2 regions of the Nocardia sp. NPDC050175 genome follow, and region 2 is predicted to be linked to the other one. Evidence: riboswitches for the same ligand, from Rfam matches in the RefSeq annotation. Region 2 holds a riboswitch; the other holds the start of a gene.

Region 1 (7,564 bases), on a different contig from region 2:
GCCCCTCGCGCTTCACGAAATCGAGGAATTCGGCATACCAGACCCGGTCCCGATCCTCCTGCTTGAGCACCGCCTTGCCGCGGCCCTCGAACCAATCGACGGTCGCGCGCAGCAGCCGCCGGGTTTCCGCGTCGAACTCGGCGAACTCGCAGGTCTTCGGGTTGAACAGGGTTTCGGTCATCGCTGACTCCTCGGCCGTGGCATCGCGCTCGCGCCTGCGTGCAGGTCGCTCGACAAGGTCGGTCGGCACCATCCAGCCGACTTCATGCACGACTGTAGCATTAACATTCGCGAATGTAGGAAGTTGATCTACAGGCGCGGGACCAGCGAGAACTCGGCAACCTCCGCTGCTATGTTGGTGCCCATGGGTAGCGATTCGGCCGTGCGGCCGCGGCAGCGAGCGCCGCACCTCGGCCCAGAACGCCGCCGGCCGCAGGTGCTCGACACCGCGCTGGCCATCGCCGTCGAGCACGGCATCGCGGCGATCACCATGGCCGCCATCGCCGAGCGGATGAACGTGACCCGTCCGGTCGTCTACGCCTGCTTCGCCGATCGCGTCGAACTGATCGAGGCGCTCATCCAGCGCGAGGAAAGCTACCTGGTCGACGACCTGCTCGGGGTGATGCGGCGCCGCGACGTCGACGCGGGCGAGACCGTGTTCATCGAAGGCTTCCGGGCGCTGCTGGAGAAGGCCGCCGCCCGGCCAGACGCCTGGCGCCTGCTCTACGGCAATCCCGATCCGGCCGTTGCGGATTCGTTCGGCCGCGGCCGCGCACTCGCCATCGAGCGCTGCAGTGCCCTGCTGCGGCCGACGCTGCGCGCTTGGGGCACTGCGGACGCCGAGCGCAAACTGCCGGTGCTGGTGGAGCTTTGGGTATCGGCAGGTGAAGGTGCGGTGCGCAACCTGCTCTCGGACGAAGGCGCTTGGACACCACAGGATCTCGGCGCCTTCGTCGGTGCCGCCGTGTACCGCGCACTCCGTCACGCCTGAGCTCCGCCGCCCTCCGAATACTCAGGTCGCGTTGACGACCGGCGGGGTAGCAGAGCTGGGCCAGTCCATGCCCGACGAGTTACCCATGTGCTCTCGACATCAGTCGGCCTGTGCGTCAACCACCGTGTTTGACAAATCGTCGGCTACTAACCGAACAGCTAGTCGAAATGCCTCCCGATGCTCCGATGTTCCGGCAGAATTCGCCCTGTCGGGGGTGGATTCCGCCACTGCGCCCGGCCCGCCATCACTACGATGGTGACTTAGTTGAACCAGGCCACAAGCCAGGCAAGGAGGTGCGGTCATGGCGTTCTACCGACAGGTAGGAGCGGTGCCGCCGAAACGGCATACCCAACATCGGGATGAACAGGGCCAGCTCTATTACGAGGAGCTGATGGGCGAGGAGGGCTTCTCCGGCGACTCGTCACTGCTGTACCACCGTGGGCAGCCGCCCGCGATCGTCGACTCGACGGTGTGGGAGCTGCCCGATCAGTCCACCACCCCGAATCATCCACTGCGGCACCGACATCTGCGGCTGCACGAGTTGTTCCCCGGCGACACACCCGCCAGGACCGACGCGGTGACCGGACGGCGCCTGCTGCTCGGCAACGCTGACGTGCGCATCTCCTATGTGGTCGCCAAGGGGGCTTCGCCGCTGTACCGCAACGCGATCGGCGACGAGCTGGTCTACCTGGAATCCGGTGCCGCCGTGCTCGAAACGGTCTTCGGCGCGGTGCCCGCGCGGCAGGGCGATCAGGTACTCATCCCGCGCGCGACCACCCATCGTTGGCTGCCGACCGGTCCGGAACCCTTGCGCGCGTACGTGATCGAGGCCTCCAGCCACATCACCCCGCCGAAGCGGTATCTGTCGAAGTTCGGCCAGCTGCTCGAGCACGCGCCCTACTGCGAGCGCGACCTGCACGGCCCGACCGAGACGCTGACCGCCACCGGCACCGACGTGGAGGTGCTGGTCAAGCACCGGCCAGGCAGCCAGGTCGTCGGCACCAGGCTGCGCTACGCCACCCACCCGTTCGACGTGGTCGGCTGGGACGGTTGCCTGTATCCGATCACGTTCAATATCAGCGACTTCGAACCGATCACCGGCCGTGTCCACCAGCCGCCGCCCGCCCATCAAGCCTTCGAGGGGAACAACTTCGTGGTGTGCAATTTCGTGCCGCGCAAGGTCGACTATCACCCGCTGTCGGTCCCGGTGCCGTATTACCACTCCAACGTGGACTCCGACGAGATCATGTTCTACTGCGGCGGAAACTACGAGGCGCGCAAGGGATCCGGGATCGGACAGGGCTCGGTGTCGGTGCACGCGGGCGGCTACGCGCACGGCCCGCAGCCCGGCGCCTACGAGCGCAGCATCGGGCTCGACTACTTCGACGAACTCGCGGTCATGGTCGACACCTTCCGGCCGCTGGAACTCGGCGAGGGCGCCCTCGCCTGCGAGGACCCGGCCTACGCCTGGACCTGGTCGGGTCGGGGGCCCGCGTGAAAACTCGCGTCGAGGTACCCGCCGATTCGCTGTTCGGCACCGACAACCTGCCCTACGGCGTGTTCGCGCCGGACGGCCAGAACTACCGTGTCGGAACGCGATTGGGCGATTCGGTCATCGATCTCGCTACCGCACTCGGCGATCCGGAATTCGCCGAACCGAGCCTGGCCGCCCTCATGACGCAGGGCCCGCGCCGCTGGCGCGAGGTGCGCGAACGCGTGCGCGAGCTGGTCGACAATGAAATCGACAGCACCGCAATACATCCGCTGCACGAGGTGCGCCTCGGCCTGCCGGTGCCGATCGGCGACTACGTCGACTTCTACGCCAGCCTCGACCACGCGACCAACCTCGGCCGCCTGTTCCGGCCGGACAGCGAACCGCTGCTGCCGAATTGGCGGCACCTGCCGGTCGGCTACCACGGTCGCGCGGGCACCGTGGTGGTGTCCGGCACAGAAGTGATCCGCCCCAACGGTCAGCGCCGAACCGATTCGGGCACACCGGATTTCGGCCCCTCCCGGCGACTGGATATCGAGGCCGAACTCGGCTTCCTGGTCGGTGTCGGTTCCGAGCTCGGCGATCCCGTCGAGACCGGCGAGTTCGCCGAGCGCGTCTTCGGCGTCGTGCTGGTCAACGACTGGTCCGCCCGCGACATCCAGGCCTGGGAGTACCAGCCGCTCGGCCCGTTCCTCGGTAAGTCCTTCGCGACATCGATCGCACCGTGGGTCACGCCGCTGGCCGCGCTGGAACCCGCCCGGGTGCCGACCCAGGAGCAGTCCCCCGAACCCCTGCCCTACCTGCGGGAAAAGGAACCGTGGGGTCTCGACATCGACCTGACGGTGTCCTGGAACGGGGAGGCGGTGTCGCACCCGCCGTTCTCCCGGATGTACTGGTCACCCGCGCAGATGCTGGCCCACCTCACCGCGAACGGCGCCATTACCCGCACCGGCGACCTGTACGCCTCCGGCACCATCTCCGGCCCGGAGCCGGATCAGCGCGGCTCGTTCATCGAACTGTCCTGGGGCGGTAGCGAACCCGTGCTGGTGAACGGCCAGAAGCGCACCTTCCTGGAGGACGGCGACGAGGTGGTCATCACCGCGTCCGCGCCGGGCGCCGATGTGCGGCGCATCGGTCTCGGCGAGGTCAGGGGCCGTATCGCGCCCGCGCGCCCGCGCGGATAAGCAGGACAGCACAACGACGCGAGTCGGGCCGAAAAACTCGGCCCGACTCGCGTCGTTTTTCTATGATCTATTGTCCCGCAACCGCTCCCCGGCCCGCGTAGACCACCGCGATGAACCCGGTCAGGTCCTCGATGAGCAGGTCCTTGCCGTCCGGCGTGCCGCCGTCGTCGTGATGGTGCAGCCAATCCGCGACGAGTTCGAACATGCCGCCGATGGCGGCCAGCGCCAGCGCGAGCCGCGCCCGCTGCACACCGGGATCGCTCGCGGGTTCGCCGGACCACTCCCGGTCCAGGAAGGCGGCCGACCACCGTCGGTTGCTGCGCCGAATCCGCTCCACCGTCGGCGAAATACCGCCCGCCTCACCGAAAGTCACCTTGGCCAAGCGCGGATCGTCGGCGATGGCGTGCACGAAGGCCTCGATCACCGGCGCGGCCCGCTGTGGCCAGGCCAGCTCGGCGGCCGCGACGGCGCCGGTGATCACCCGTTGCTGGATCTGCGCGGTGAGTTGTTCGAGCAGCGCGATGTAGCACGCTTCCTTGCTGTCGAAATGGTCGTAGAACCCTTTGGTTCCGACATAGGCGCGCTGGCAGATCTGCTCGATCGATGTTCCCGAATAGCTGTGCTCGGCAAACAGTTCGGTGGCCGCGTCGAGCAGCTGATTGCGCCGCTGGGCGCTGCGCTGTTCGGCGTCGAGTCCACGGATCCGGCGGCGCGCCGGCCCCTCGGCAGGCCGCGCGGCGGATTTGCTGCGGGTCATACCTCGACCATAGCTCGATGGCGTTTAAAAAGAGTTCTTGTTAGTAACAGGTTCTCGTGCTGTAATCGCTGTCACGTTGATGAGGAAGGACGCATACGTGTCAGTGATCAATGGTGATCCGACCGGCCGCCCGCGGACCGGAAAACGTACGGTGGCCGTGTTGGTGACGATGGCGATCGCCATGGCCACCGTGCTGCTGAACGGCGCGGTCCAGCCCGCGCCCGCCGCCGCAGTGCCACTCCCGCACGAGGACTCGTTCTACCAACCCCCCGAAGGATTCGAAGGTCAAGCACCCGGCGCGATTCTCCGATCGCGCGAGGTGCACCTCGCGGTCCTGACCGCGCTGCCGCTCAATGTGCGTTCCTGGCAGCTGCTCTACCGCACCACCGATCTCAACGAACAGCCCACCGTCGCCGTCACCACGATCATCCTGCCCGCGGGCGCGGATCCGAACCGCTCCCGTCCGCTGGTTTCGCTGCAGTTCTACTACGACAGCGCAAGCAACGACTGCTCACCGTCGTATGTGCTGCAACAGGGTTCGGGCCTGGCCGGGCTGGAGGGCATCCACTCGCAGAGCGAACTGATCGCGATCGCCGGGCTGATCAGCCAGGGCTGGGCGATCTCGGTGCCGGACTACGAGGGCCTCGACGGTCACCTCACGGTCCCGAAGGAACCCGGGTACATGACCCTCGACGGCATCCGCGCCGCCGAAGGTTTCCAGCCGCTCGGCCTGGACGGCACGAACACCCCGGTCGCCCTGTGGGGCTACTCCGGCGGCGGCATGGGCTCCGGCTGGGCCGCCGAGATGCAGCCGACCTACGCACCCGAACTGAACGTCAAGGGCATCGCCCTCGGCGCGCCGACCTCGGATGTGGTGTCGCTGCTGCACGTCAACGGGTCGATGTTCTCGTCGCTGATCGGCATCGGCATCTCCTCGCTGCGCAAGGCCTATCCGAAGTTCAAGGAGGCGGCCGATCGGTACCTGACGCCCGAGGGGCAGGCGCTGATGGACCGGACCGAGCGCACCTGCCTGCCGCGCAACGCGGTCACCCAGATGTTCGTCGACTACGGGCGGCTGCTGACCATTCCGATTCCGGACTTCCTGCAGGTTCCCGAGATCAAGGAGACCTTCGAGCAGACGGTACTCGGCCGCAACATTCCGACCGCGCCGATCTTCCTGTACCAGGGCGTCTTCGACGAGGCGGTGCCGGTGTGGACGAATGACCGGCTGGACCAGCAGTGGTGTGCGGGCGGCGCGTCGGTCATCTACAAGCGCGATCACCTCAGCGAGCATCTGACCCTGCCGTCGCTCGGCATGGCCGACACGCTCAACTGGCTGAAGTCGCGGCTCGCGCCGAACGCACCGGACCAGTTCGGCTGCCGCACCGACAACGTGGTGTCCATGCTGGCCGACTTCAACGCCCTGCTCACGCAGATCGAGATCAACCTGAACGCCACCTTCGGTGCCTTGGGTTTCCCGATCGGCCCCCGCGAGCGCTGATCGCCCGCCCGTTGCCTGACCCTCGACCGGAATGTCCGGTTGGGGGCCAGGCTTTTCGGGTCTGGAGGCGGAGCTCGTCCGATCATGGGGCGACCCACAGGATGTGGCTGTAGTCTCGGCCTGGAAAATTTCACACCGCCAACGGGGGCTCGCACCAGCGGGCTGAGAGGACGGCTAGGGCCGTCGACCGTATGAACCTGACCGGGTAATGCCGGCGTAGGGAGGAACGATCATGGCAACTGCTACGTCCAAAGACGGCTCCGAGATCATCGACACCGTCACCACCGGACCCATCGAAGGCAGTGTCAAGCACTACACCGAGGTTGACGGGCTGCGCATTCCGGTCCGTCGGGTCAATCTGACGAACGGTGAGCATTTCGACGTCTACGACACCTCCGGCCCGTACACCGACGACACAGCCCAGATCGATCTGGAGTCGGGCCTACCGAAATTGCGTGACACCTGGACCAAGCCCGAGGTCGAAGGGCCGCCGACCCAGCTGGCCTGGGCGCGGCAGGGCATCATCACGCCCGAGATGCGCTTCATCGCCGCCCGAGAGGGGGTGACACCTGAGTTGGTGCGCGACGAGGTCGCGCTCGGTCGCGCGGTAATTCCCGCCAACCACAAGCATCCAGAGCTGGAGCCGACCATTATCGGCAAGAAGTTCCTGGTGAAAATCAATGCGAACATCGGCAACTCGGCCGTCTCGTCCTCGATCGCCGAGGAGGTGGAGAAGATGGTGTGGGCGACCCGCTGGGGCGCGGACACCATCATGGACCTGTCCACCGGCAAGAACATCCACGAGACCCGCGAGTGGATCCTGCGCAACTCCCCCGTCCCGGTCGGCACCGTGCCGATCTATCAGGCGCTGGAGAAGGTGAACGGCGATCCGACCCAGCTCACCTGGGAGATCTACCGCGACACCGTGATCGAGCAGTGCGAGCAGGGCGTCGACTACATGACCGTGCACGCGGGCGTGCTGCTGCGCTATGTGCCGCTGACCGCCAAGCGGGTCACCGGCATCGTCTCGCGCGGCGGATCCATCATGGCCGCTTGGTGTTTGGCGCATCACCAGGAATCGTTCCTGTACACCAACTTCGCCGAGCTGTGCGAGATCCTGGCGAAGTACGACGTGACGTTCTCCCTCGGCGACGGTCTGCGGCCCGGCTCCATCGCCGACGCCAACGACGCGGCGCAGTTCGCCGAGCTGCGCACCCTCGGCGAGCTGACGAAGATCGCGAAATCCTTTGGCGTGCAGGTGATGATCGAGGGCCCGGGACACGTGCCGATGCACAAGATCGTGGAGAACGTGCGGCTCGAGGAGGAGCTGTGCGAGGAGGCGCCGTTCTACACCCTCGGCCCGCTCGCCACCGATATCGCGCCCGCGTACGACCACATCACCTCGGCGATCGGCGCCGCGATCATCGCGCAGGCCGGCACGGCCATGCTCTGCTACGTCACCCCGAAGGAACATCTCGGGCTGCCCAATCGGGACGACGTCAAGGTCGGCGTGATCACCTACAAGATCGCCGCGCACGCCGCCGACCTGGCCAAGGGGCACCCGCACGCGCAGGACCGGGACAACGAATTGTCCAAGGCGCGTTTCGAATTCCGCTGGCGCGACCAGTTCGCGCTGTCG
Region 2 (7,564 bases):
GCTTCCGCGCCGCAGTTGCACCGAGCACCTACGCACCGGATCACTAGGCGCCACGGTCGACCGCATGGCCGCGGCCCACGCGCACGCGAGCCATCTGCTGCACACCGCCGAGAAAGTGTCCGATGTCCGGGTGCACGCGGCGTGGTATCGGCTCGCCTCGCTGGCGGACGAGTGGACGGATCTCATTGTGGGTGCGGTGCGAAAGGCCTAGTGGCGCAGGGGTGTCCGGGCTGAACGGACAATCTTCCCTTCGAACGAGGAGAACGGCAGGCAACGGGCCGGATAGTGTCCGCGCAGGCCGGGTCAGACCGCTAGTTCGGGTTCTCGCATCGACACTTGCCGCGCCGAGAACCAGCGCATCCCCTTGGCCAGCAACGGCAGCATCAGCACCATCAGCAGCAGGCGCATGCTCTGCACGCAGGTGATCAGCGGCAGGTTGGCGTCCATCGACTCGGCGGTGGCCAGCACGGCGTTGATACCGCCGGGCGTGGTGGCCAGGTAGATATCGGACAGCTCGAGGTCGACGAAGGTGGCGACCGCGAAGGCCAGGCCGGCCACGATGGCGGACAGCGCGACGATGGTGACCGTCATGCCGGGGATCATCCGTGCCATCTCGCGGACGACGGTTCGGGTGAAGCGGGTGCCGACCTCGAAGCCGATGAGCACGAACAGCAGATCCTTGAACAGGTTCGTCGGCGCGTACCCATGGCTGACGCCGAGCGCGGTGAGCACCGCGGTCATCAGCATCGGCCCGATCAGCGCGGGGCTCGGCAGGTTGAGCCACTTGCCGACCTTGGTGCCGACGACGCACAGCATGACCGCGATGGACAACCCGGCGACCTGATCACCGCGGCCGACGATCATCCAGAACGGCAGATCAGGATTGGTGACCGAGGCGCCGAGCGTCGCGTGTCCGGTGCTCAGGCTGTCGCCGCTGTTACTCAGCAGTGCGCCGAGGGCGGGTGCGCTCACCGCGACCAGCGCGACCCGCAGGTACTGCATGAACGCCACCTGGCGGGGATCGGCGTCCATATCGTCGGCCACTGCCACCACCGCCGCGGAACCGCCCGCCAGCAGGCCGAGCGTCGCGGTCGGCAATTCCACGTGGGCGAAGCGGGCGAACACCACCGCGACCAGCAGGCTGATCAGCAGCGTCGCCACCGTCACCGCGAGCACCGGGATCAGTGCCAATCCGATGCTGGACAGCAGCGAGATCTCCAGATAACTGCCCATCAACACACCGAGCATGGACTGCACACCGCAGGACAATTGCCGAGGCATCGGTGCGGGCAACTTTCCGGCCAACGCCAGGGCACCGCCGACGACGATCGCGAGGATCATCTGCGGTGCGGGAAAATGCACTCGATCGAGTAACTCCGCCCCGGCAAGCACCGAGGCCAGCAGAGCTACCCAACCGATCACTTGCCTCCGAGTCATACCTAGTAATCCTTGCCCCTGCTAATGAACAAACAGTAACGACTCCGTTATCAGGGTTAACAGACGGTGTGATCCCGGCCGCATGGAGACAATTACCTGTTCAGAGCGGACATTTCCTAAGTCACGCAAGTCTTCGCACTCTACTTGATCTCCACGGTAGCAACTCGAGCGAACCCGCAGCTCACAGCTGTTCGCCCGGTCAGACCGTGCGGATCGCACCGACCGACAAGCCGCCGCGTGTACTATTCGCCCGAACCACCCCCACCGCGGGAGCTCGGGCAAGGCCGGGCTGAGAGGGCGAACCCCAGCGCTTCGCCGACCGCATGAACCTGTCCGGGTAATGCCGGCGTAGGAAGAGCGTTTCGGGCATGTCTTCATCGACCCTGCACAACTCCGAACGGCACGAGGCCCCCTTCACCCTCGACGAGCCCGCCCCGAAGGTGCTGTCCTTCTGGGACCAGAGCGCATTCTGGGCAAACCTGGGTGTCAGCCTCATCGCCTTCTCCGGCGCGTACACCGTGCTGGCACCGAATTCCGACGGCGCACCGCAGATCTCTATCTCCGCGGGCATCCTCGCGATGATCGTCGGCACCGTCGTCGGCGGTCTGATGCTCGGCTTGGCGGCCGTGCCGGGCGCGAAGACCGGCAAGCCGGCGATGGTGCTGTTGCGCGGCCTGTTCGGCGCGAAACTCAGTTATCTGCCAACGGTTTTGAACATCGCCCAGCTGATCGGCTGGGGCACCTTCGAGTTGATCGTCATCGGTGATGCCGCCGACGAACTGTTCGGTGGCGGTCCGCACTGGCTCTACGTGGTGGCGGCCGGTGTGCTCACCACGGTCCTGACCATCTGGCCGCTCGGCTCGGTGCGGATGCTGCGCCGGTTCGTCACGGTCGGCGTGGTGATCGCGCTGATCTGGTTCTACATCCAGTTCTTCCGCACCGGTCTGCCGGACCTGTCGGCAAACCCCGGCCCGCACGGCAGCGGCCCGTTCGGCGCGGACTGGAACCTCTTCTGGATCGCCACCGACGCGGCGCTCGCGGTGTCGATCTCCTGGGTGCCGGTCGCCGCCGACTACACCCGGCATTCGCGCAGCACCGGCACGGCGTTCGGCGCGGCCAGCGGGGCGTATGCGATCACGCAGATCGTGGCCTACACCCTCGGCTTGTTCGCGCTGGCCCGCGCCACCGGCGACGGCCAGTACTCGCCGTTCCTGCAGGTCAGCCTCGGCGGACTGTTCTTCTTCGTCTTCGTCCTGCGCGAGGCCGACCAGTCGTTCGCCAACGTGTACTCCACCGCCGTCTCGATCCAGAACCTCGCACCGCGCATCGACCGGCGCATCCTGTCGATCGGCCTCGGCCTGCTGATCACCCTGCTCGCGCTACAGCTGAACATGGCCAATTACTTCGGCTTCCTCGGCCTGATCGGTTCGGTGTTCGTGCCGCTGCTCGGCGTGCTCGTCGCCGACTTCTTCCTGCGCGCGAAAGGCGAGTGGAACACCGCCGACGACGCCCCGCCGCGCTGGGGCATGATCGTCGCCTGGCTGGCCGGACTCTCCGTCTACCAACTCATCAATCCGGGCGACGCCGGTGTGTGGACCGACTTCTGGGTGAACATCCAGGAGAAGCTGCACTTCACCAAGCAGGCATGGATGAGCGCATCGCTGCTCTCATTCCTCGCCGCCCTGCTGGTCGCATGGGCCGTCGGCCGAGTCTCAACATTGCGGCAAGATCGCGTCACCAGCGACAACCCGGCCTAACCGCCTCGATCAGTCGGGGTCCGAGTACCGGACCCCGACTGACGTTTCACGACAACAGATCTCGTGAGCACATGGGTAACTCGCCGGGGACGGGCTGCCCCTGCCACTACCTCACCGCCGGCCGCCGACGTCAATGCCGCGCACCTAGGTCTGGCCTGAATACGCGGAGAGGCGGATGAGCTCAGTGGCCGAGCGTGCCAACGCTCAGGAAACCGAGCAGATCATGCCTGGTGATGACGCCGACGGGCTTGCCCTCCTCGACGACCATCAGCGCGTCGGTGTCCGACAGCGCCTTGGTCGCGGCGGAGATCGGTTCGCCCGCGCCGATCAGCGGGAACGACGGGCTCATGTGCTTGCCGACCGGATCGGTCAGATGCGCACGGCCTTCGAATACCGCCGAGAGCAGATCGCGTTCCGAGACGCTGCCCGCGACCTCGCCTGCCATCACCGGCGGCTCCGCGCCGACCACCGGCATCTGCGAAACCCCGTATTCGCGCAGGATTTCGATGGCGTCGCGCAGCGTCTCCGACGGATGGGTGTGCACCAGGTCGGGCAGTTCGCCGGACTTGCCGCGCAACACATCCCCGACCAACGGCTCGACGGTGCTGCCGTCGAGGCGCTCGCGCAGGAACCCGTAGGAGCTCATCCACTGGTCGTTGAAGATCTTCGACAGGTAGCCGCGGCCGCCGTCGGGCAGCAGCACCACCACGACCGCGTCCGGGTCCCGCTTGGCGACCTCGATGGCCGCGACGACGGCCATGCCGCAGGAGCCGCCGACCAGCAGCCCTTCCTCGCGGGCCAGGCGCCGGGTCATGTCGAACGAGTCCGCGTCGGAGACCGCGATGATCTCGTCCGGGATCGCCGGGTCGTAGGCGGACGGCCAGAAGTCCTCGCCGACACCCTCGACCAGGTACGGCCGTCCGGTGCCGCCGGAGTACACCGAGCCCTCCGGATCGGCGCCGATGATCTTGACCTTGCCGCCGGACACCTCCTTGAGGTAGCGGCCGACGCCGGTGATGGTGCCGCCGGTGCCGACGCCCGCGATGAAGTGGGTGACCTTGCCCTCGGTGTCGCGCCAGATCTCCGGACCGGTCGTCTCGTAGTGGCTGTCCGGGCCGCCGGGGTTGGAGTACTGGTCCGGCTTCCACGCACCGTCGATCTCGCCGACCAGACGGTTGGAGACGCTGTAGTAACTGGCCGGGTCCTCCGGCGCGACGGCGGTCGGGCACACGACAACCTCGGCGCCGTACGCGCGCAACACATTGCGCTTGTCCTCGCTGACCTTGTCCGGGCAGACGAACACGCAGTGGTAGCCGCGCTGCTGCGCGACCAGCGCGAGGCCGACACCGGTATTGCCCGAGGTGGGTTCGACGATGGTGCCGCCGGGCTTCAACTGCCCGGACTTCTCGGCGGCGTCGATCATCTTCACCGCGATCCGGTCCTTGGAGCTACCACCCGGATTCAGATATTCGATCTTGGCCGCTACCAGTCCGGTATTCGGGCCTACAACAGAGTTCAACCGGACCAGCGGCGTATTGCCGATGAGGTCCACGACATGGTCGGCGATGCGCATGCGCCCCATAGTTCCAGATGGACCCGGTGTGAGTTGGCGCACGCCACGCGCAAGGCCGTCCGGCCTGACAAACCGGGAATCGGGCAAACACCCATTTAGGATCCGAACCATGGAGCAGCCGAACATCGCCAGGGCCGGCGTTGTGCTGGCCGGCGCGGCACTGGCCGCGCTGGTCGGACCGGGCGCGCAGGCGAACGCAGTCACCATCGAATTCCCGCAGGTGCTCACCATGGCGCACGGTGGCCTGTGTGGGACGACCGTGCGTACCTGGGCCGACGTCAGCCCAGCGTGGCCGGGCCGGGCCATCATCAATATGCGCGCGCTCCCGGTCGTCGGCATCGGTGACGGCGACTATCCGCTGGCCCCGCTGTGCGAGGTGCACACCATGGTGGATTGGCGCAACACCACCACCGGCGCGGTGGGCCGGTACGAGGACACGATCGTCACCGGCCTCTACGGCAGCGTCCAGTACGCGCTGTTCCAGGACACCGGCCCGGGCCATGTCGAGGTCACCGTCACCACCGACGCGGCGAGCATTCCGGCGCGCGGTTGGTTCGACGTTCCCGCTCCTGCTGCCCCGCCTGCATAAAGTCGGTACATTTTCTTTTGTGAGCGCACCACGCATCGGCTGGCGTACGGCTGCGGTGACCGGTGCCGCAACAGTCCTGGCCGGTTCCGGAACCGGCGCCGCATGGTGGGCGACCTCTCGACTGTTGATGGCGCAGGCCGGCGCGGCGCGTGGCGTCATCGGCCGCGACACCTCGAAACCCCCGGAAGCCGACGGTATCTACACGGCGGGCTGCCTGCTGCCGGAACGCTGGCGCAGCGGCAAGCACGCGGATCTGCACCTGATGGTCTTCGGCGATTCCACCGCGGCCGGTGTCGGCTGCCTGGTCGCCGATGAAGTGCCCGGCGTGCGCCTGGCCCGTGGCCTCGCCCTCGCCACGGACCAGCGAATCCGATTGAGCACCAAGGCGATTTCCGGCGCCACCTCCAAGGGGTTGTCGGGCCAGGTGGACGCGATGTTCGTGGCCGGTCCACCGCCGGACGCCGCGATCATCCTCATCGGCGCCAACGACATCACCAAGAAGCACTCGGTCCGCGCCTCCGCCCGCAGGCTGGCCGCCGCGGTCGCCCGACTGCGGATGGCCGACAGCGTGGTGGTGGTCGGCACCTGCCCGAATCTCGGCACGGTGACCGCGATTCCGCAGCCGCTGCGCACGGTGGTGCACAACTGGAGCGTCCGGCTGGCCCGCGCCCAAACGGTGGCCACCAGCGTCGCGGGCGGGCGCCCGGTGCCGATGGGTTATCTGCTCGCGCCGGAATTCCGGGCCCAGCCCGAACTCCTGTTCTCCGCCGACGGTTTCCATCCCTCGGCGGCCGGTTACGAACTCGCCGCAGCGCAACTTCTTCCGGTCCTGCTCGAGGCGCTGGACGAGACGACCCCCGGTTCCCGTTCACCGGGGCGCGACGTAGATTCGATAGGAACCCGCGAGTAACAACAGCGGTTCGCACGTTCCTTCCGACAAAGGAGTCCTCATGCCTGAGGCTGTCATCGTCTCGACCGCCCGCTCCCCCATCGGCCGGGCGGCCAAGGGATCGCTGGTCGACATGCGGCCCGACGACCTGACCACCCAGATCGTCCGCGCGGCGCTCGACAAGGTGCCCGCCCTGGACCCCGCCCAGATCGATGACCTGATCCTCGGCTGCGGTTCCCCCGGTGGCGAGTCCGGCTTCAACCTGGGCCGGATCGTCGCGGTCCAGCTCGGCTACGACTTCGTGCCCGGCACCACCGTGCACCGCTACTGCGCGTCGTCGCTGCAGTCCACCCGGATGGCCTTCCACGCCATCAAGGCCGGCGAGGGTCACGCGTTCATCTCCGCGGGCGTCGAGACGGTGTCCCGGTACAAGAACGGTTCCGCCGACAGCTGGCCGAACACCCAGAACGAGCTCTTCGCCGAGGCGCAGGCGCGCACCGCGAAGACCGCCGAGGGCGGCGCGGGCATCTGGCACGACCCGCGCGAGGACGGCCTGATCCCCGACGCCTACATCGCGATGGGCCAGACCGCGGAGAACGTCGCGGGCTTCACCGGCATCACCCGCGAGGAGCAGGACCGCTGGGGCGTCCGGTCGCAGAACCGGGCCGAGGAAGCGATCAAGAACGGCTTCTTCGAGCGCGAGATCACCCCGGTCACGCTGCCCGACGGCTCCGTCGTGTCCAAGGACGACGGCCCGCGCGCCGGCGTCACCTACGAGGCGGTCAGCAAGCTGAAGCCGGTGTTCCGCCCGGACGGCACCGTCACCGCGGGCAACTGCTGTCCGCTCAACGACGGCGCCGCCGCGCTCGTCATCATGAGCGACACCAAGGCCAAGGAACTCGGCCTGACCCCGCTGGCCCGCATCGTGTCCACCGGCGTCTCCGGCCTGTCCCCCGAGATCATGGGCCTCGGCCCGATCGAGGCGTGCAAGCGCGCACTCGCGTTGGCGGGCAAGTCGATCGACGATATCGACCTGGTCGAGATCAACGAGGCGTTCGCGGTGCAGGTGCTCGGCTCGGCCCGCGAGCTGAAGATCGACGAGGACAAGCTGAACGTCTCCGGCGGTGCCATCGCGCTGGGCCACCCGTTCGGTATGACCGGTGCGCGCATCACCACCACGCTGATCAACAACCTGCAGACCTACGACAAGCAGTTCGGTCTGGAGACCATGTGCGTCGGCGGCGGCCAGGGCATGGCGATGGTCATCGAGCGCCTGAGCTGAGATAGGTAATCCGTAAAGGGCGGTCACCGGTTTCCGG

Evidence for each region. Region 2 has a riboswitch for thiamine pyrophosphate ahead of ACIBK2_RS35030 (purine-cytosine permease family protein). Riboswitches for the same ligand answer to the same signal wherever they lie in the genome.
Region 1: another riboswitch for thiamine pyrophosphate. It lies ahead of thiC (phosphomethylpyrimidine synthase ThiC); the one in region 2 lies ahead of ACIBK2_RS35030 (purine-cytosine permease family protein).

What each region holds. Positions count from the first base shown of each region.
Region 1 is NZ_JBITJI010000017.1:137,656-145,219, forward strand. Features, by position in the region: gene ACIBK2_RS40360 (acyl-CoA dehydrogenase family protein) at 1-181, opposite strand, end outside; gene ACIBK2_RS40365 (TetR/AcrR family transcriptional regulator) at 365-991, shown strand; gene ACIBK2_RS40370 (homogentisate 1,2-dioxygenase) at 1,293-2,489, shown strand; gene fahA (fumarylacetoacetase) at 2,486-3,667, shown strand; gene ACIBK2_RS40380 (TetR/AcrR family transcriptional regulator) at 3,735-4,424, opposite strand; gene ACIBK2_RS40385 (lipase family protein) at 4,522-5,925, shown strand; TPP riboswitch at 6,057-6,166, shown strand; gene thiC (phosphomethylpyrimidine synthase ThiC) at 6,158-7,564, shown strand, end outside.
Region 2 is NZ_JBITJI010000013.1:59,728-67,291, reverse strand. Features, by position in the region: gene ACIBK2_RS35040 (DUF4254 domain-containing protein) at 1-211, shown strand, start outside; gene ACIBK2_RS35035 (AbrB family transcriptional regulator) at 304-1,437, opposite strand; TPP riboswitch at 1,694-1,809, shown strand; gene ACIBK2_RS35030 (purine-cytosine permease family protein) at 1,806-3,194, shown strand; gene ACIBK2_RS35025 (cystathionine beta-synthase) at 3,376-4,767, opposite strand; gene ACIBK2_RS35020 (hypothetical protein) at 4,877-5,356, shown strand; gene ACIBK2_RS35015 (SGNH/GDSL hydrolase family protein) at 5,376-6,266, shown strand; gene ACIBK2_RS35010 (acetyl-CoA C-acetyltransferase) at 6,307-7,527, shown strand.